4 regions of the Rhizobium sp. CNPSo 3670 genome follow, and region 1 is predicted to be linked to each of the others. Evidence: predicted binding sites of a transcription regulator. Region 1 holds the regulator's gene; each other region holds the start of a gene.
What was found. Region 1 encodes LexA, which represses DNA repair genes until DNA is damaged. Its sites were predicted from a motif close to TGTTCNNNNTGTGTTCNG; they were not measured.

Region 1 (5,266 bases):
GGAATCGCCCTGCCCGCCCGGCTGCGCCACGGAATGGGTGGCGTCAAAAATGACGGGAGCCCCCATCGCCGCCATGATCGGCAGCGAACGCATGTCGGAAACCAGCGTATTGTAACCGAAGGAGGCACCGCGCTCGCACAAGAGCACATTCGGATTGCCGCTGGCGTTGAGCTTCTTCAGAACGTTCTTCATATCCCAAGGGGCGAGGAACTGGCCCTTCTTGACATTGACGGCGCGGCCGGTCCTAGCGGCGGCGATCAGAAGGTCGGTCTGACGGCAGAGGAAGGCCGGGATCTGCAGGACATCAACCACCTTGGCCACCTCGGCGCATTGCTCGGCCGTATGGACGTCGGTTACGACGGGAAAGCCGAATTCCTTCTTGAGGTCGGCAAAGACCTCCATGCCCTTTTCCAGGCCGATGCCGCGTTCAGCCGAGAGCGAGGTACGGTTCGCCTTGTCGAAGGAGCTCTTGTAGACGAGGCCAATGCCGAGCTTGCCGCAAAGCTCCTTCAGCGTGCCGGCGACCATGAAGGCGTGATCCCGGCTCTCCATTTGGCATGGACCGGCGATCAGCGACAAGCGGCCAGTATTGGAAAAAGTGACCTGGCCTTCGCCTTCGCCGATCCTGACTTCGGAATTCGTGTCGGTGCTCATCGTGTTTCCTCGAAGGCGAAGAGCGCACCCTGCCCGGGCGTGGGCTTCACCAGAATGCGATTGTTCTTGCGTGTGAATGTGATCCCGTTAGCACCCAAATGCGCTTCTGTCACGGCAAGATCGATGACGGTGAAGAGGATTGCCCGCCCCCGCAGGCCGCGATCGGCTGATGAGACAGCGGTTTCGAAATAGGCCTCCAGCCCTTCCGGCGTCATCAAGCTGATCTTTGCATTCGATGCCGCGATATTCATGCCGAAACCGGTTTTCTCCACCGCCGCCTGCCCAATCGCGAGCCCGACGAAGGCGGCGAATGCCGCCGGGTCCGGTGCACAAAGTGCGATCTCGGCAATGCCGATCACGCCATTGGCGTGCGTCTCCAGCGCGGCGCGATCTGTAGGGAACGAATTGATGCGCTGGCAAGTAAAGAGAAAGAAATCGGGGGCGCGCAAATCAGCTGCAAAGGCCAGCTTAAAGCTGCCGACGCTCTCCGAACCGTCCGGCATCCGCATCGGCCGGCTGAACTGCAACATCTCACCGGCGCTCGCGCCGTTGCTGACGAAGCGCTTATGATCGAGGTCGGCATCCTCGCTGAGGAAGGCCAGCGCAGAAAGTCCCTCCTCGCCGCAGCGGAAACGGAAGGCGCGATTGCGGGCGATGAAGACGTTGCCCTGGCGGGCTGCTGCCTCGCTCTCGTCGACACTCGCCACGCCAAGCGGCTCCAGATAGGTCTTGTCGGCGAAAAAGACGCAGGCATTCTCCGTTCCGAAGGGATGGCCCCCATCGGCGGCGACGGTGAAACCGAGCTTGCCGAGCCTTTCACGCGCCAGATCGATATTGACCACGGGCAGCACGACATGATCCAGCGGGTGCGACCTGGCGGAACGCGCGTTCATGAATATCCCTCCTGAAACCGGCAAGAGATGTGCGACAGCATCTCCCTCAATGCAAGACATGTGCGCCAATCCAGCAAATGAAAATAAAAATCTCCGCGAGTTGACGTGAACTTTTACGGAAATTTAGCTACTTGCGGAACACATATGGAACATATAGTGTCCGTTCTGGATTTGTTTCAATCACGGGGTCTGACGTCGATGCTCACGCGCAAACAACAGGAGCTTCTCCTTTTCATCCATGAGCGCATGAAGGAATCCGGCGTTCCTCCCTCTTTCGACGAAATGAAGGATGCCCTGGATCTCGCCTCGAAATCCGGCATTCACCGCCTGATCACGGCGCTTGAGGAACGCGGCTTCATTCGCCGCCTACCGAACCGCGCCCGGGCGCTCGAGGTGATCAAGCTTCCGGAGGCCTATAACCCCAGTCTTCAGCGTCGCGGTTTTTCGCCGAGCGTCATCGAGGGCAGCCTCGGCAAGCCCCAGCCGGTCGCCGCCCCCGCTGCGCCAAAGCCGATCGCCGACAATGGCAATTCCGTCTCCGTGCCGGTCATGGGACGTATCGCCGCCGGCGTTCCGATCTCGGCGATCCAGAACAACACCCACGACATCGTCGTTCCCGCAGATATGCTCGGCTCCGGTGAGCACTATGCGCTGGAGGTCAAAGGCGATTCGATGATCGACGCCGGCATCTTCGACGGCGACACCGTGATCATTCGCAACGGCAGTACCGCCAGTCCCGGCGATATCGTCGTTGCCCTCGTCGATGACGAGGAAGCAACGCTGAAGCGTTTCCGCCGCAAGGGCGCCTCGATCGCGCTCGAGGCCGCCAACCCGGCTTATGAGACCCGCATCTTCGGGCCCGACCGCGTGAAGGTGCAGGGTAAGCTCGTCGGCCTCATCCGTCGCTATCACTGACGCCGGATGGGCTGGAATCGGTAAAACGATCATTGCGCCAATCATAGGCGCGATGGCGCATCCATGGTCGCGACAAAGCATCGAAGGCGGTGGTGACCTCCAGGGCGGCATCGGCGAAACGCAATTCGAGCGAGCCGGTCCTACGCAGCGTCTCGCCGGTGAAAAGCGTGCCACCTGAACGGCAGCGGTTGAAACGCAGACGGACCGACGTCACGACGATATCGGCCGTATCGCAGGCCGGGCCGAGATAGGCGGCATTGTCGATAACGGTGACGATATGGCCATTGCCAAGTCTTGATGTGCACCAAGCCTTCTTGACGCAGGAAAAACGGTTTGCTTCACCGCCTGCTGCGGCTACCCGCATCGCCGCACTCGCTTCGTTCTGCTGATCGCGGGAAAGCCCGACACGGCGGCCTTCTCCTTCCGGCGGGATGGCCGGACCATCCAGCATCGTCGGCGGATCATGTGTCGGCAGCACCAGCGCTCTCTGCCACTGGTCGAATATGAAATCCGGCGGGTTTTCACGGTTGGAAGCTATTGCCTCAGCCGCGACGACCGCAACCAGACTGCCATCCTCCGAAATCACCAGATCCGGCGGCCGGGGGACCGGCAGAAGCAGCACGATGAGCGTCGAGATGGCGATGATCGATGTGCCGACGTGGCGCAGCCGAGTTCGCAGTAGCGTCAGCAGCAGAAAGCCTGCCACCGCCACTGCGAAATACCAGCCGGGCAAGCGGCCGATGCCGATATCACCGCCCCAGCCGGACACCGTCTTGGCAACCGCAATCACCAGATCGAGGCCGAATCCGACGACCTTCCAGAGCGGAGCGTCCAGACCGAAAGGCATGAGCAACATCGCCAACAATCCGGCCGGCATGACGATGAAGGAGATAATCGGCATCGTCGCAAGGTTTGCCGGCAGGCCGTAAGCCGTCAGGCGATGAAAATGCTCGATCGAAAACAATGCGGTGGAAAAGCCGCCGATCAGCGAGGTCAGGAAGACGCCGCCGAAGAAACCGGCGACGGCAGCCACCGGCCTCATGATCGGCAGTTTCAGAAAAGCGTTTTCGCGGACACGCCTGTCCTTCCACAACTGATAGCCCGATACCAAGGCCAATGTGGCGGCAAAGGACATCTGAAAGCTCGGTCCCAATACTTCCGAAGGTGAAATGGCGATGATGATGAGCGCGGAGAGAACGACATTGCGCAGGCTGATCGACGGCCTGTCGAAGAAGACGGCAATCAGCATGATGGCCATCATGATAAAGGCGCGCTCGGCCGAAACCCCGAAACCGGAGATCAGGTAATAGGCGGTGACGGCGATGAGCGCGCCGGCAGCGGCGATCTTCTTTGTCGGATAGGCTTGGGCGACGCCGGGAAAGAGGCTGAGCAGCATCCGAAAGCCGACGAAGAAGATGCCGGCCGACAGCGCCATGTTGAGGCCCGAGATCGCGACGATATGGGCAAGGCCGGACTGGCGCAGCGCCTCCGTCGTCGCGTGCGATATGGCGCGCCGTTCATCCGTCACCAGGGCAGCGGCAAAGGCGCCGGTATCACCGGGCAGGATCGATCTTATGCGGTCGCCGATGCTGCTGCGCAGCTGGTAGAGCCATTCGAGCAGGGCGTCCGCCGTCGACCTGACCGCCTGCGGGCCTGCCTCCAAGTCGAGTTTCTCCGGCGCACCATAGAAGAAACCGTTGGCGCCGATGCCGTCGAAATAGGCACCGAAGGAGAAGTCGTTGAGCGCGGGAAGTGCGGGGCCCGCCGGCGGCGTCAGACGTGCCTTGCCGGTGATGATGTCGCCGATCTCGAAAGGCGCATCGGCGCCCCGGACGATCGCGGTGATGCGTCTCGGCGGCCGTTTCAGCTCCGGCGCCTCGGTGCCGGCGACGGCAAGAATGTAGCGCCAGCGCCCGCGCCCGTCGCCTTCCCGCCGTTCGACGCGGCCAGTCACCGTCGTCGTCACGGATGAATCGAGGATCACCGTCGAAGCCCGCCAGCTCTCGAACTGAGCTGAGAGCATGCCGCCGGCGAAAAGTGCCAGCGCCATGAAACTTGCGCGCAAGGCCGGTCGGCTGGGATCGGTGAGGAAAACCGCGGCCGCCGACACCAGCAGGCAGAGCAGCGATGCAACGAGGGGAACATCCGATGCCGCAAGAAACCAGAATGCCGAGCCGGCTCCGAGGAAGACCGGCGAGAACAGCAGCAGGCGGCCATGATCGGCCTCTTCGCCCAGCATGTAGGCCCCGGCACGCAGCGATTGCCCGGCGGTGGCGAGCAGCCGACGATGCAATGGAGTCTGCGACTGTGTCCTTACCGATTGAGTCACCACCGCAGGCGCAGGAAAATCTGGCGGATCGGCAAGGCCCACGCCCGCTTGCGGCCGCAATTCGGCTGTCGTCGTTTCCTGCATGCCCCGCTCAAGATCACCCCGCCAAGCCCTAAGAATGCAACCTTCAAGCAAATCCGGCAAGGATAATCGATTGAAATACGAGGGAAAATCGTAAGCGGCAAAAGGCCAGTTGAATCATCGGCTTCCGCTATGCGTGCGGCTCATCGCTGCAGTGCCTAAAAGGTGATGCCGCAATGCACAAAATGCCGTCACGGTAACTTGGCATTAGCGTCACGATCATATAGCTATCGGAAAGGACGCTTAACCCCTATGGCGCTTTTGTGGCGCCACCGACATTTCGGAGGACAGCATGACGGATCAAAGCGCTACAATAAAAATCGGTGACAAATCGGTTGACCTCGCCGTTAAAAGCGGCACGATCGGCCCGAGCGTCATCGACATCGGTGCCCTC
Region 2 (5,266 bases), on a different contig from region 1:
CGAATGGTTGGCGCGCAGGCGCGAACGGCGGGCATGGTCGACAGTCAGAACGACAGCATCGCCGGTCTTGAATGCACCTTCGACGACCGTGCCGGAATGCACGAAGAGGCCCTCCCCCTTCTTCTGTGTGTCCGATATCTCGATCTTGCCGTGGTCAGAGGAGATGACGCCCGTATCGCCCATCTGACCACCGGATTCTCCATAGAAAGGCGTCTGGTTGACGACGATCTGCACCTTGTCGCCGGCCTTGGCTTCGTCGGCCACGGCACTGGCTTTGACGATCGCCTGCACCACGCCTTCAGCGCTCTCTGTGTCATAACCGAGGAACTCGGTTGCACCATACTTTTCCTTGAGCTCGAACCAGACGGTTTCGGTCGCCTTCTCGCCGGAGCCGGCCCAGTGCGACCGGGCTTCGGCCTTCTGGCGCTCCATGGCATCGGTGAAACCAGCTATGTCGACGCCGATCTCGCGAGCGCGCAGGGCGTCTTGCGTCAGGTCGAGCGGGAAGCCGTAGGTGTCGTAAAGCTTGAAGGCGGTCTCGCCATCCAGCATGTCGCCCTTGCCGAGATCAGCGGTCGCATCCGACAGCAGCGACAGGCCGCGCTCCAGCGTCTTGCGGAAGCGACCTTCTTCGAGCTTCAGCGTCTCCGAGATCAGCGCCTCGGCCCGCACGAGCTCCGGATAGGCGCGGCCCATCTCCTGCACCAGCGTCGGCAGCAGCTTATACATCAGCGGCTCCTTGGCGCCGAGAAGCTGGGCGTGCCGCATGGCGCGACGCATGATACGGCGCAGCACATAGCCGCGGCCCTCATTCGACGGCAGCACGCCATCGGCAATCAGGAAGGCCGAGGAACGCAGATGGTCGGCGATGACGCGGTGGCTGGCGCTGCCTTCCGCCTTGACTCCTATCGTATCCTCGATTGTGCCGGTCAGCGTGCGGAAAAGATCTGTATCGAAGACGCTCTGAACGCCCTGAAGGATGCAGGCCATGCGTTCCAGACCCATGCCGGTGTCGATCGACGGACGCGGCAGCGGATTGCGAACCCCCGGCTCGGTCTGCTCGAACTGCATGAAAACCAGGTTCCAGAATTCCAGGAACCGGTCGCCGTCTTCCTCAGGCGAACCGGGAGGGCCGCCCCAGACATTCTCGCCCTGGTCGATGAAGATTTCCGAGCAGGGTCCGCAGGGTCCGGTATCGCCCATCTGCCAGAAATTGTCGGAGGTCGGGATGCGGATGATCTTGTCGTCGGAGAAACCGGCGATCTTCTTCCACAAAGCCGCTGCTTCCTCGTCTTCGGAATAGACGGTCACCAGCAGGCGATGTTTCGGCAGGTCAAAGCCTTCGGTCACGAGCTTCCAGGCCAGCTCGATCGCATTCTCCTTGAAATAGTCGCCGAAGGAGAAATTGCCGAGCATCTCGAAGAAGGTCAGGTGACGCGCGGTATAGCCGACATTGTCGAGGTCGTTATGCTTGCCGCCGGCGCGCACGCATTTCTGCGAGGTTGTCGCGGTTGCATAAGGACGTTTTTCCAAGCCGGTGAAGACGTTCTTGAACTGCACCATGCCGGCATTGGTGAACATCAGCGTCGGGTCGTTGCGCGGCACGAGCGGACTGGACGGAACGATCTCGTGGCCGTTCTTCTTGAAATAGTCGAGGAAGGTCGACCGGATGTCGTTTACGCCGCTCATTCTATGCCCTTCAATGCTGCCGTAGGCAGATAAATTCAAATCCATCGGCTTTTAACGTTCGCCTCCGCCACTGTCCAGCCGACAAACAAAACCGGCCGCATTCTGATGAGGGAATGCGGCCGGCTGAGATTTCAAATCAAGTTCAAGCGCGAAAATTACATCTCAGCGGCAGCATCGCCGTCATCGGCATCCGGACCACCATTCTGCAGGAAACGATCGGCGATTAGGCCGGCATTCTGGCGCAGCGCCAGCTCGATCTCGCGGGCGAGATCCGGATTGTCACGCAGGAAGGTCTTGGCGTTTTCGCGACCCTGGCCGAGACGCTGGCTGTTATAGGAGAACCAGGCGCCCGACTTCTCGACGATGCCGGCCTTGACGCCGAGGTCGACGAGCTCGCCCGTCTTCGACACGCCTTCGCCGTACATGATGTCGAACTCGACCTGCTTGAAGGGGGGCGCCATCTTGTTCTTGACTACCTTGACGCGGGTCTGGTTGCCGACCACCTCTTCGCGCTCCTTGACCGAGCCGATGCGGCGAATGTCGAGGCGCACGGAGGCATAGAATTTCAGCGCATTGCCGCCGGTCGTCGTTTCCGGAGAACCGAACATGACGCCGATCTTCATGCGAATCTGGTTGATGAAGATCACCATGCAGTTCGACTTGGAGATCGACGCGGTCAGCTTGCGCAGCGCCTGGCTCATCAGGCGAGCCTGCATGCCCGGCAGGCTGTCGCCCATCTCGCCTTCGATTTCGGCGCGTGGCGTCAGCGCGGCGACCGAGTCGACGACGAGAACGTCGACGGCGCCGGAGCGCACCAGCGTGTCGGTGATTTCGAGCGCCTGCTCTCCGGTATCTGGCTGCGAGATCAGCAGATTCTGCAGATCGACGCCAAGCTTACGGGCATAGACTGGATCGAGCGCGTGTTCGGCATCGACGAAGGCGCAGATGCCGCCCTTCTTCTGCGATTCCGCAATGGTCTGCAGCGCAAGCGTTGTTTTGCCCGAGCTTTCCGGCCCATAGATTTCAATGATGCGGCCCTTCGGCAAGCCGCCAATTCCGAGCGCGATATCGAGACCAAGCGAGCCCGTCGAAACCGTCTCGATCTCGACGACGTTCTCGTTGGAGCCGAGTTTCATGATCGAGCCCTTGCCGAACGACCGCTCTATCTGTGAGAGTGCCGCTTCAAGCGCCTTGCTTTTGTCCACCGATTTGTCCTCTACCAGCCGCAATGTATTCTGAGACATCCGATCCACCTTTAGGTTATTGAAGCCGCTCAAGCAATGTCGAGTTTGTACCCTATTTGTTCCATTCCCGCAATAGGCGCACAAACATTTGAAAGAAAAAGGTAAAACGGTCCGTGTTCTACATTTGTTTTATCGATGCAAAGCAACGGCTTAGACCCTCTGCGCAAGCTTTGCTGCGGCCGGGCAATGAGCATCGATTCGCCCTTCGCACTTTATGATCCCGGGTAAGTTGATGAAAAAGATTCTCGTTCTCGGCGGTGCCCATATCGACAGGCGTGGCCGCATCTCCGGCGAAACGGCGCCAGGCGCCAGCAATCCCGGCACCTGGTTCGAGGAGCCGGGCGGCGGCGGTTTCAACGCAGCGCGTAACCTTGCAAGACTGGGTTTTCACGTGACGATGATCTCGCCGCGCGGCGGCGATCCCATCGGCGAAATGGTCGGCGAAGCTGCCGATTTCGCCGGAATCGACGACCGGCCCTTCGTCTTCCTCGACCGCAAGACACCGAGCTATACGGCGATCATCGAGAAGAACGGCGACCTCGTGATCGCCCTTGCCGACATGGATCTCTACCGTTTCTTCGTGCCGCGGCGCCTGTCCATCCGCTGGGTGCGCGAGGCCTTCGCCGCCCATGATTTCATTCTCGTCGACGCCAATCTGCCGGAAGAGACAATCGCGGCGATCGTCGCCAAGGCGAACTCCCTGGCCAAACCCGTTGCGGCCATCGCCATCTCGCCGGCCAAGGTGGTCCGGCTGAAACCCTGCATTAGGGATATCGATTATCTGTTCCTGAACGAGGCCGAAGCCGCCGCCGTTACCGGCTTGCAGCCGGAGGATTCGGGCGGTTGGCCGCCGCTCCTGAATGAGATCGGCATCAGAAACGCCGTCGTCACCCGCGGACGGCGCGAGCTCGTTGCGATTTGCAAAGACCGCGCCGTGGCGCTGCAGCCGCCAATCGCCGAAACCGTCGCCGATGTTACCGGCGCCGGCGATTCCCTTGCCGCCGGCACGCTCGCCGCCTTGATATCAGGCCTGCCGCTTGAGGAGGCCGTTCGCTACGGCGCGGCGGCGGCAGCGCTCACGGTGCAGTCACGGCACGCCGTCAACGAAAATCTGACTCCGAATCTCTTGAATGAGGCGCTTGCCCTTGTTCCCAAGGTCAGAATTCTGCATTGAAGCGGCTGAATTAAAGAGTTGAGCAAGATGCCGTTTCGAAAGCCGCCCACGCTTTTGGTATCATGCTCTGCCGATCACAGGATAAGACCATGACCAAGCCCATCTCCCCTCTTCTGCCGATCGCCTATTCGAAGGACGTCGCCAGCGCCAAGCAGCGCGGCGCACCACTGGTGGCGCTGGAATCGACCATCATCACCCATGGCATGCCCTATCCCGGCAATATCGAAATGGCGCGCAGCGTCGAGACGATCATTCGCGAACAGGGCGCGGTGCCGGCGACGATCGCGGTCATCCACGGCACCCTTCATATCGGCCTTGAAGCTGCGCAACTGGAGCAGCTTGCCAAGGCAAAGGAGGTCATGAAGGTGTCACGCGCCGATCTCGCCTTCGCAATCGCCGAACGGCGCACGGGCGCAACGACGGTTGCTGCGACGATGATCGCGGCGGCCCGCGCCGGCATTCGTGTCTTTGCCACAGGCGGCATCGGCGGCGTGCATCGCGGCGCTGAGGAAAGCTTCGATATATCAGCCGATCTTGAGGAATTGGCGCGCACCGGCGTTATCGTCGTCTGCGCCGGCGCCAAGGCGATCCTTGACATTCCAAAGACGCTTGAAGTGCTGGAGACCCGCGGCGTACCTGTCGTCACCTATGAGAGCGAAGAATTCCCCGCCTTCTGGTCGCGTTCATCAGGTATCCGCAGCCCGCTCTCGCTGAACAGCCCGGCGGCCATCGCCAATTTCCAGACGGTGCGCGAACAGCTCGGCATCGACGGCGGCATGCTCGTCGCCAATCCGGTGCCGGAAGCCGACGAAATCGCGCGTGAGGAGATGGAGATCTATATCGAGCGGGCGCTTGATAGTGCCGAACGCGACGAAATCAACGGCAAGGCGGTGACGCCCTATCTACTCTCGACCATTTTCGACCTGACGGACGGCCAGAGCCTGAAGACGAATATCGCGCTGGTGGAAAACAATGCGCGGCTTGCGGCAGAGATTGCCGTGGCGTTGGGTGAGTAATTGGTGGGTTCGTTTTATCGGCTTGAGGATTTTCAGAGAGGGTTGGCCGTGTGGCACCCCCCTCTGTCCTGCCGGACATCTCCCCCACTAGGGTGGAGATCGGCAAGAGGCCGGACCATCGTTCCCTCGCTACAGTAGCGGAA
Region 3 (5,266 bases), on a different contig from region 1:
GTCGGGCGGCTCGTCGCGCTCCTGGGAGACGAAGCGCTCGAAGAGGAGGTCGTTGGTGTCGGGGTCGATCGAGGTGATGCCGAGCACATAGCAGACAGCCGAGTTCGCCGCCGATCCCCTGCCCTGGCAGAGAATTCCCTGCGACCGGGCATAACGGACGATCGAGAACACTGTCAAAAAATAGGGGGCGTATTTCATCGTCTCGATCAGCGCCAGTTCATGACGGAGCGTCTTCTCGACATGATCAGGCAGGCCTTCGGGGTATCGGGTCTTGACGCCTTCCCAGGTATAGTGCTCCAGCGACTGCTGCGCGGTCATTCCGGGGATCAGCGCTTCCTCGGGATATTGATAGACGAGCTCCTCGAGTGAAAACGTGCAGCGCTCTACGATTTCCATGGTGCGTGCCAGCGCTTCGGGGTAGCGGGGAAACAAGCGCGCCATCTCTTCCGGTGGCTTTAGGAAGCGATCGGCATGGCGCTCGCGCTCGAAGCCGACATCATCAATGGTGGTGCCGGTGCGGATGCAGGTGACGACGTCCTGCAGCTGTCGCCGGTTCGGCTCATGAAACAGCACGTCATTGGTGACCACAGTCTTCACCCGATGCTTCGCCGCCAGGTTCGAAAGCTCGTGCAGCCGCAGCTGATCGTTGGGGCGCCGGCGTAGGCAGAGCGAGACATAGGCACGGTCGCCAAAGATCTTCACCATTTTTCGGAGTTGCGCGGCACAGGTCTCGTCCGGCATATCCGGCACCAGGATGCCGATCAGGCCTTCGCAATAGAGCGCCACATCGTCGAGCTGCAGGATGCACTTTGCCTTCCCGCCCCTGCCCTTGCCCAAGGTCAGCAGCCGTGTCAGCCGCGAATAAGCGGCACGATCGGTGGGATAGACGAGGATCGACATGCCGTCGGCGAGATCGAGCCGGCAGCCGACGATGAGCCGCAGGCCGGTGGCGCGCGAGGCTTCCAGTGCCCGGACGATGCCGGCCAGGCTGTTGCGGTCGACGACCCCGAGCGCCTCGATACCCATGAGCCTGGCGGTCGCAAACAGTTCCTCGGCCGAGCTTGCGCCGCGGAGGAATGAGAAATGGGTGGTGACCTGCAGTTCGGCGTAGCGCATCAGGCAAACACCCCGTGCAGGAACCATTTGTGCGAGCCGGTGTCTGCGTCGACGCCATCGCCTGATCGGAAAATCCAGAAACGCTCGCCGGCATCATCCTCGACGACGAAGTAGTCGCGCACCGCAACCCATTCGGAGCGGCGTTGCCACCATTCCCCGAAGATGCGCTCCGGCCCGTCGGCGCGTTTCACCGGGCGCCGCTTGCCGCGCCAGGTAAAAGAGACCGGCGGGTGATCCGGCAGAAGGGCAATCACCTCGATCGCTTCCGGGTGTGGCAAGAGCCGCGACGGCCGCGGCCAATGCAGCGGCCAGGTAGCACCGATCTCGTCGGCAGTCGGCGCGATCCGCTGCACGCTGCGCTCGGGCACATCGCTCGCCACCGGCGCCACGCGAAAAATCCGCTGGCCGCCGCGATTGCCAAGCACGTCGATGAGCGGCGTCACATCGGTCACCTGCTCGTCAATCAGCGACGAGGCGGACTGAGTTTCCGTCAGCGGTTCGGCGATAATGGCGGTCAGGCTCAGCTTTTCGATGCCGAAGCCAGGTTCGATCCTTTCCATGCGATCGCGGAAGAGCTTTGTCAGCCAGGCGATGTCTCGAACCGGCTTTGCCGTTCCGGCCCGAAGCGCCTGAATTGTGTTGTCGACGCGGTGGACGATGAGATCGGCGCGCCGAACGCCAAGTCCGCGCTTCTCGAGCTCCAGACAGAGCTGCCGCACCAGGCGGCTCACATATTTCTCGATGGTCTCCGGTGCACCGATCGGTTCGGCAAAGGCTTTTTGGACCTCGACGAGGTCGGCCGGCCGGATCGGGTCGATCGGCTCGGCGAGCCGGCCGAACATCTGGTCGAGGCGCCGTCCGACCTCCGGTCCGAAACGTAGCGTCAGCGGCGCCCGCGGCGTGGCAGCGAGATCACCGACAGTGGCGAAGCCGAGCGTGCGGAGACTTGCGACCGTCTCGGCCGGCAGCCGCAGCGAGGAGAGCGGCAAACGGTTGACGGCTTTGGCGGTATTGCCACGCGAGATGATGATCGTCTCGCGATCGGTGGACCGGGCGAGCGCATGTGCGGCACCCCAGCTGTCGGCGATCGCCGCTCGCGCCGCAAGACCGCGGCTGCGGAAGCGGTTGACGAGGCCAGACAGCATGAGGTCTTCGCCGCCCTGCAGATGGTCGGCGCCTTCCGTGTCCATGACAATGCCGTCGGGAGGGTCCAAGGCGACGACGGGTGAATATTGCGACAAGGCCCAGAGCGTCAGCCGTTCAAGCGTGGCGAGGTCGGCCGTCGGATCAGCATCGATCATCGTCAGCCCCTGGACCAGCGCTTGCGCCTTGGCGGCTGGCATGCCGACACGAAGGCCGAGTTTGAGCGCTGCCCGGTCGGCCGCCGAAACCCATCGCTTCGAGCCGCTCCTGGCGATCACCACGAGCGGTTTGTCAGGAGACAACGAAGGATCGGCGCGCCTGATCCTGTCGGTCGGCAGTGTCGGAAGAAAGACAGATACGACCCTGGCCATCACATGCTCCGATAATGAATTCTCCTCCCTCTCCTGCCCTCACCCGCATCAGCTCCGCCAGCCACCGCGCGCGTCCGATGCCCGGCACGGGAAGCGGTTCGGAGGGCAATACCGAGATCCGCCAGCGGGTTACAGCTGCCGTCGGCATGCCGAAATCGGAGGCTTCTGTCTGGCGCCGCCAGCGGCGGATCACCAGGCCCAATGTGCCGGACTTTTCCGCCGCAAGCTGCAGCCGGCGCGATGCCGTCATCGGCAGGCGCACCAGCTCGGCGACGACGGCGCCGAGGCCGCCATAGCGTAACGCCTCCTCGAAGCTTGCCAGCACCGTCTCTTCCTTGTCGCACTCGACGAAGATGACGCGGTCGGCGTGAAGCCCAATCTGGGCGAGCGCTGGAAAGAACAGATCGAAGCGCGTCAGGCACCAGACCACCTTGCCGGTGGTGCGGGCGGCGATGCCGCCGATGAAGAGTGCCGCGGCCGCCCCATCGATCGCGCCATTTCCGCCGCCGGCAACTTCATGCAGCGCGCCATAGGCGAGCCCTCCTCCCGGCAACTGCGCATCGATCTCGCCAACCCCGAAAGGCAGGACGCTGCGATGGCGCAGACCGGTCCCTTCCAGGCTGGCGATTTTCTCGCGCAACTCGTCAAGGACGGCATTCGACGTGGCGACTGATGTGGTCATGATCTCCTTCACGGCACCCGTTTTGACTTGAGAAAATGCAGTTTGTTCTTTATTTGTTCTCAAAGCAAAAACGAGTCAATGCACGCCCGACGCGCTCAAGTTGAGCGCGGGCGCGGGCCAGACAGATTCCATGAACGGATTCAATCCGATGGCCGAATTAGGAATTTTTTCGCATGGCCAGACCCGGCCCGTTGAGTGATGTGAGACTGAAGGATTATCGTGAGCCGGTTATCGAATTCAGCTGTGGCCGATGTGACCGCCATGGCACGCTCGCGCGCAAGCTGTTGGTGAAGGCGTTCGGCGCCGGTGTGAGCTTCGCGGTACTCCGCCGGCGAATGGCCATGGGCCGCGAACGCCTGCAAACGCCGGAGGGTGACAAATGCGGCGCGCACTTCCCATGTTTGGGCGACACGGATGGTCCTGATGAAAGCCAGTCATGACAAACGATGAAGGTCACGAGCGGCCGCGCAAGATCATCCATGTCGATATGGATGCCTATTACGCGTCGGTCGAGCAGCGCGATAACCCGGAATTGCGCGGCAAGCCGATTGCCGTCGGCGGATCGGCGGCCCGCGGCGTGGTGGCGGCGGCGAGCTACGAAGCGCGAGCCTATGGTGTCCACTCCGCGATGCCGTCGGTGACTGCCAAGCGCAAATGCCCGGATCTGATCTTCGTGCCGCCGCGCTTCGATGTCTACAAGGCGGTGTCGCAGCAGATCCGCGCGATCTTCGCCGAATACACGGCCGTCATCGAGCCGCTATCGCTCGATGAGGCCTATCTCGACGTCACGCATAATCTCAAGGGGATGGAGATCGCCACCGAGATCGCGCTGGAGATCCGAGCCAGGATCAAGCAGGTCACCGGCCTCAATGCCTCGGCCGGGATTTCCTACAATAAGTTCCTCGCCAAGATGGCGAGCGACCTCAACAAGCCCAACGGCCAGGCCGTCATCACGCCGAAGAACGGGCCAGCCTTCGTCGAAGCCCTCCCCGTCAAGAAATTCCACGGGGTCGGCCCCGCGACGGCCGAAAAGATGCACCGGCTCGGGATCGACACCGGCGGCGATCTAAAGCAGCAGACCCTCGAATTCCTGGTGGAGCATTTCGGGAAGTCCGGACCCTATTTCTATGGCATTGCCCGCGGCATCGACGAGCGCCAAGTCAAGCCGAACCGAGTGCGCAAATCCGTCGGCGCCGAGGATACGTTTTCGCAGGACCTCCATGCCTACGACCCGGCCCGCGAAGGGCTTCAGCCGCTGATCGAAAAAGTGTGGGGCTATTGCGAGGCCAACGGCATCGGCGCCAAGACGGTGACGCTGAAGGTCAAATATGCCGACTTCAACCAGATCACCCGCAGCAAGACGGTCGCGGCACCGCTGGCTGATATCACCGACCTGGAGGAGATCGTCAGCCTGCTGCTGGCACCGATCTTTCCGCCCCGAAAGGGCATCCGCCTGCTCGGCGTCACGCTATCGTCGCTGGAGCGGCGGGTCTCCGGAACGGAGCCGCAGCTGCGGCTTGCGCTTTAGACCGCCAGCATCGGCCGGGCAGGAGCGCCGGCGTGGCGTTTGACGCGGAACGTCCCCGCCGGCAGTGGCCGCAGGATTTCGTCTTGGGCGACAAGTCCGTCCAGCCAGGCCATACGTTGGTCGCGTGTCAGCACCGCCATCTGCCGGTCGTGGAACGGCGCGATATCGGCGTTGGCCTCGATTGTCAGGATGGCATAGGCCTCCGGCCAATCGTCGGCAGCCGGCCGCCAAATCCCCGCGAAATAGAACCAGTCGCCGTTGGCGAGCGAAAAGCTGAAGCTCCTATGGCGAAACTCCGAGGCGGGGACCAGGCAGCGGTGGGTCGGAAAGGTCCGTCCTTCCGATCGGACGACATTGACGGCGCGCGGACTGCCGTCGCGGGGACGCAGCCCCCATGGCAGTTCCACCATCTCCACATCGCCGTCA
Region 4 (5,266 bases), on a different contig from region 1:
AGCTGACACGGCGGGGTTTGCGCGGCGTCAAGCTGGTCGTCTCCGATGCGCATGAAGGTTCTCTCCGCGACCTGGCAGCGATGCCGGGTCCACTTCATGCGCAATGCGCTCGCCCATGCCGGAAAGAGCGGTCGACGGGTGGTCTCCGCCTTCATCGCCACGGCATTTGCCCAGGACACACCAGAGGCCGCCAGCCAGCAATGGCGCAATGTCGCCGATCAGATCAGGCCTAAAGTACCGAAGCTTGCCACCCTCATGGACAGTGCCGAAGAAGACGTGCTGGCCTACATGACCTTTCCTCGTCAGCACTGGACGAAGCTGCACAGCACCAACCCTATCGAGCGACTGAACGGCGAGATCAAGCGCCGAACCGACGTTGTCGGCATCTTATAGGAAATTCCGCTCTGGCGGAAAATGTTTCTGGCGAAGCAGATCGAATGGAACGAGGTCATGCTCCACAATTCGGGCCGTGAGTATCATCGGATGGCGTGTCTTCAAATTGGCGGTCCAGGCTGGCCAAGTAAAGTCAAATCGGTCACAGAAGTGTCTGCTGTGCAGGAGTGTCCGATCGGCGCGTTTCCGTTTCCCCTCGCCGCCGCAGCTCCGTCTCGGCGCTGAAGCGGACATCCGTATCGCGGTCGCTCAGGAAAGCAATGAGCGCCTCTGTGCTAAGACGATCCCAGCTCTTGCCCCGGTCTGGACCGGCCGGCACTCGTGGCAGCAGGCCGGGCTGAGAACTCCAGAGCAGAAGTTCATCCAGGGAAGCGGCATTTAGCTCGTCGCGCAGATGGTGGGCGGTGACATAGGCATCGGGCATGGCTCGATGGGCGGGAAGGCCGATCTCGTGGATCAAACCTTCCGGCCTTCGCAGATAACGGAGCATCTGGTTCGAAAACCTTGGCAGCTCCGGCCAGACACGCAATGCGCATTTCCAAGTACAGATCCATGGAGTACCAGCGGCCAGTCTCGGCGTGCAATAGCGTTGCTCGAACGCGGCGCGGTGGGCGGCAAGGGCGACGATTGGGTGCGGTGGCCGCAAGATGCTTGGCGCTGCTTCTTTCCAGAGTGGCGCCCCAGTAACCTCCCAATCCTGGATATGATGTATTGCCATCGTGTCGGGCGAAATCGGCTTTCCAGGATTGACCAGAAGCGCGCCGCGCTCCCCAGAAACTTCCCACCCGCCATCCTCGCCTTGAACGACGTCCTGCCACCCGATCTCGCAGACATCGCTCGGCCCGTTGCCAGCGGTTTCCAGGTCGATAACTCGAATACAGGATGGGAACATTGCGGCTTTGACCCTTGATCTGCTCCAGCTTCCTCTAATCAAAAACCCAAGCCGAGCTGCGGTTGTTCCTCGCTTTCGGCCGCCTTCTTGTCATTGGTGAGCGACGACAGTGTCACGCCAAGGAGCCGAACCGGGAGCTTGAACGGATAGACACCCGCCAGCAGGGCATTGGCGGCAGCGAGAATATCGCCGACACCTGCATAAGGGAGGGCAGTTGTCCTGCTCCGCGTCGCTTGGGTGAAATCGGAGTGCTTTATCTTCACAGTCACCGTCTTGCCGCTGAAGCCCTTGGCCTGGCAGTAGGACCAGACCTTTTCCGCAAGTGGCCGGAGTTCGTTTGTCGCAAGGTCAAGGTCGCTGATATCGACCGCAAATGTGTCCTCGGCGCCGACCGACTTCCGCACTCGGTCCGGCTGGACCTGCCGCTCATCGATGCCCCGTGCAATGCCATAGAAGTACGGCCCAGACTTCCCGAAATGCTCGACGAGAAACTGTAGGGACTTTGCCCTCAGATCCGCACCGGTCTCGATACCCAGGCGGAGCATCTTCTCCGCTGTGGCCGGGCCGACGCCATGGAATTTCTTGACCGCCAGCTGCTCGACGAAAGCTGGCCCGTTCTTCGGCGTGATGACTGCTTGGCCATTGGGCTTGTTGAGGTCGGACGCCATCTTGGCGAGGAACTTGTTGTAAGAGATACCGGCGGAAGCATTCAGTCCGGTGACCGCCTTGATCTTGGCACGGATTTCCAGCGCGATCTCGGTGGCGATCGACATGCCCTTGAGGTTTTCGGTGACGTCGAGATAGGCTTCGTCGAGCGACAAAGGTTCGATCAGCGGCGTGTATTCCGCAAAGATATCGCGGATCTGCTGGGAGACGGCGCGATAGACCTCGAACCTCGGGTTCACGAAAATCAGGTCAGGACACTTTCGAGCTGCCGTGACCGAGGACATGGCTGAGCGCACACCAAACTCGCGGGCTTCGTAGCTTGCTGCTGCAACAACGCCCCGGGCGGCCGCTCCGCCAACAGCCAAGGGTTTGCCACGCAGTTCCGGATTGTCGCGCTGCTCGACAGACGCGTAGAAGGCATCCATGTCGACATGAATGATTTTTCTGACGGTTGAGACGGCGGTGAGATCCATGGCATTTGGTGTCACTGGCGAAAACGAAACAGGAACATAGCAGCTGCCGACGACGCATCCAAGTCCTCACCCGCATCTCCTGCATCTGCCGAGGGAAACTCCTCGCTTCTTCAGGCGTTTGATCGATAACCCTAGCGAAGTGGAGATTGACCTATGGCCGAAGACAGCACCACGACCATCACAGCAGTTTTCGAAACGCGTGTGACTGCCGACCTTGCGGTGGAACATCTCGTCCAGCAGCATGGCATTGCCCGACCGGACATCTTCGTCCAGTCGGCCTCCGCGATGAATACCGCCGGCTCTGCTCCCTCCGGCGGGGACGCCTCTCATGATGGTAGTGCGCGCAGCGATGCTCCGCTTGAAGGAGAGATCGAAGTTTCCGTCGATATCAATTCCAGCATGATCCCCGCGGTTCAGCGGACGTTCGGTGACGTTGGCGCGATCCGGGTTTCCGGACGCTGATCTCTAGCGTTTTGAGCCGTCACCATCCGTTCCCCCCGGCCCTGCATCGGTCGCATTCTGTCGACGCCACGTTCGCGGTCGATCCAGCGCATGACGGGTGTGACCGCAATTCCATGGGCGACGACGGAGATGGCTTGTCATGAAGACCGGCGCCCACAGGCTTTCAACCTGGATCCAGCCGGCGAGCTCCTGTCGCGTCATGCGAAAAAATTCCCATTCCTGCCATCAAATTGAATCCCTTCGCGGATTTCTTCGATGGCCACTCTCGCGCAACTTCCACGCGCCACATGCGCATTGACTCATTTCCGCTTTGAGAACAAATAAAGAACGCAGTTCACCATCTCAAGCCGAAAACGGGTTGCCGTAAAGGAGATCATGACCATAGCCGTCGCCACTTCGAACGCCGTTCTCGACGAGTTGCGCGAGAAAATCGCCAGCCTGGAAGGGAGCGGTCTGCGCAATCGCACAGTCCTGCCGTTCGGCGTCGGCGAGATTGATGCGCAGCTGCCGGGCGGTGGCCTCACTTCTGGGGCATTGCATGAGGTGGCTGGCGGCGGCAATGGCGCGATTGACGGGGCTGCTGCTGCCCTCTTCATCGGCGGCATCGCTGCCCGCACCACCGGCAAGGTTGTCTGGTGCCTGACGCGCTTTGATCTCTTCTTTCCCGCACTCGCCCAGGTGGGGCTTCATCCGGACCGCGTTATCTTCGTTGAGTGCGACAAGGAAGAGACGGTGCTCGCAAGCTTCGAGGAGGCGCTGCGCTATGGCGGGCTTGGCGCGGTCGTTGCCGAACTGGTGCGCCTGCCGATGACAGCCTCACGCCGGCTGCAGTTGGCGGCTGAAAAGTCTGGCACGCTGGGCCTGGTGATCCGGCGCTGGCGGCGCCAGACGGAAGCTTCTGACTTCGGCATGCCGACGGCGGCCGCAACGCGCTGGCGGATCTCGGTACTGCCCTCCGAGCCGCTGCCGGTTCCAGGCGTCGGTCGGGCGCGCTGGTTGGCGGAACTGATGCGGGTGAGAGCAGGAGAGGGAGGCGAATTCGTTATCGGAGCATGTGATGGCCAGGGTCGTATCTGTCTTTCTTCCGACACTGCCAACCGACCGGATCAGACGAGCCGATCCTTCGCTATCGGTTGAAACACCGCTGGTGATCGTCGCCAGAAGCGGTTCGAAGCGCTGGATTGCGGCGGCCGACCAGGCAGCAATCAAGCTCGGCCTTCGTGTCGGCATGCCGGCCGCCAAGGCGCGGGCCCTGATCCACGGACTGATGATGATCGATGCCGATCCGGCGGCGGATTTGGCCACCCTCGAACGGCTGGCGCTCTGGGCCTTGTCGCAATATTCTCCTGTGGTCGCCATGGATCCTCCTGACGGTATCGTCATGGATACGGAAGGCGCCGACCATCTGCAGGGTGGCGAGGAGCTGATGCTCTCCGGTCTCGTCAACCGCTTCCGCGGGAGGGGTCTTTCAGCGCGAGCGGCGATCGCCGACACCTGGGGTGCGGCGCATGCGCTCGCTCGGTCCACCGGTCGAGAGACTGTTATCGTCCCGCGCGGAGCGACCCCCAAGGCTGTGAATCGTTTGCCGCTGTCGTCGCTGCGGCTGCCGGCCGAAATCGTTGCAAGTCTCAGCACTCTCGGCTTTGCCACTGTCGGCGATCTCGCCGCCACGCCGAGGGCGCCGCTGACGCTACGCTTCGGCCCGGAGGTGGGACGGCGACTCGACCAGATGTTCGGCCGCCTCGCCGAGCCGATCGATCCAATCCGCCCGGCTGATATCGTTGAGGTCCAAAAATCCTTTGCCGAACCGATCGGCGCACCGGAGACGATTGAGAAATACATCAACCGCCTGGTGCGGCAGCTCTGTCAGGCGCTCGAGAAGCGGGGACTTGGTGTGCGGCGCGTCGACCTCATCGTCCAGCGCGTCGACAATACGCTTCAGTCGCTCCGGGCAGGTACGGCCAAACCTGTCCGCGATATCGCCTGGCTCACGAAACTCTTCCGCGATCGCATCGAGAGGATCGAGCCCGGCTTCGGCATCGAGAAGCTGAGCCTGGCGGCCGTCATCGCCGAGCCGCTCGTCGAAGTGCAGTCGGCCTCCTCGCTGATCGAAGAGCAGGTGACCGACGTGACGCCGCTGATCGATGTGCTTGGCAACCGCGGCGGCCAGCGGATTTTCCGAGTCGCACCGGTGGCAAGCGACGTCCCGGAGCGCAGTGTCCAGCGGATCGCGCCGACGGCTGACGAAATCGGCACCACCTGGCCGCTCCACTGGCCGCGGCCGGCGCGGCTTCTGGCCCATCCTGAATTGATCGAGGTGATCGCGCTTCTGCCCGATCATCCGCCGGTCTCCTTTACGTGGCGCGGCAAGCGGCGCCGG

Region 2: a site for LexA is predicted at 3,048-3,065, ahead of recA (recombinase RecA). Genes of this name have one in related genera too.
Region 3: a site for LexA is predicted at 3,356-3,373, ahead of AC13QO_RS14760 (ImuA family protein). Genes of this name have one in related genera too.
Region 4: a site for LexA is predicted at 3,199-3,216, ahead of AC13QO_RS26745 (ImuA family protein). Genes of this name have one in related genera too.

The regions. Positions count from the first base shown of each region.
Region 1 covers NZ_JBXSOL010000011.1:39,423-44,688, reverse strand. Annotated here, with positions in the region: gene kdsA (3-deoxy-8-phosphooctulonate synthase) at 1-654, opposite strand, end outside; gene AC13QO_RS13530 (VOC family protein) at 651-1,547, opposite strand; gene lexA (transcriptional repressor LexA) at 1,746-2,462, shown strand; gene AC13QO_RS13520 (ComEC/Rec2 family competence protein) at 2,443-4,875, opposite strand; gene gltA (citrate synthase) at 5,165-5,266, shown strand, end outside.
Region 2 covers NZ_JBXSOL010000004.1:170,749-176,014, forward strand. Annotated here, with positions in the region: gene alaS (alanine--tRNA ligase) at 1-1,689, opposite strand, end outside; gene recA (recombinase RecA) at 1,845-2,933, opposite strand; gene AC13QO_RS05605 (carbohydrate kinase family protein) at 3,163-4,107, shown strand; gene AC13QO_RS05610 (pseudouridine-5'-phosphate glycosidase) at 4,197-5,123, shown strand.
Region 3 covers NZ_JBXSOL010000012.1:92,743-98,008, reverse strand. Annotated here, with positions in the region: gene AC13QO_RS14770 (error-prone DNA polymerase) at 1-1,116, opposite strand, end outside; gene AC13QO_RS14765 (Y-family DNA polymerase) at 1,116-2,630, opposite strand; gene AC13QO_RS14760 (ImuA family protein) at 2,551-3,312, opposite strand; gene AC13QO_RS14755 (hypothetical protein) at 3,486-3,752, shown strand; gene dinB (DNA polymerase IV) at 3,749-4,840, shown strand; gene AC13QO_RS14745 (SOS response-associated peptidase family protein) at 4,837-5,266, opposite strand, start outside.
Region 4 covers NZ_JBXSOL010000041.1:16,378-21,643, forward strand. Annotated here, with positions in the region: partial or broken gene AC13QO_RS26725 (IS256 family transposase) at 1-387, shown strand, start outside; gene AC13QO_RS26730 (exonuclease domain-containing protein) at 536-1,285, opposite strand; gene dinB (DNA polymerase IV) at 1,324-2,424, opposite strand; gene AC13QO_RS26740 (hypothetical protein) at 2,578-2,886, shown strand; gene AC13QO_RS26745 (ImuA family protein) at 3,262-4,023, shown strand; gene AC13QO_RS26750 (Y-family DNA polymerase) at 3,944-5,266, shown strand, end outside.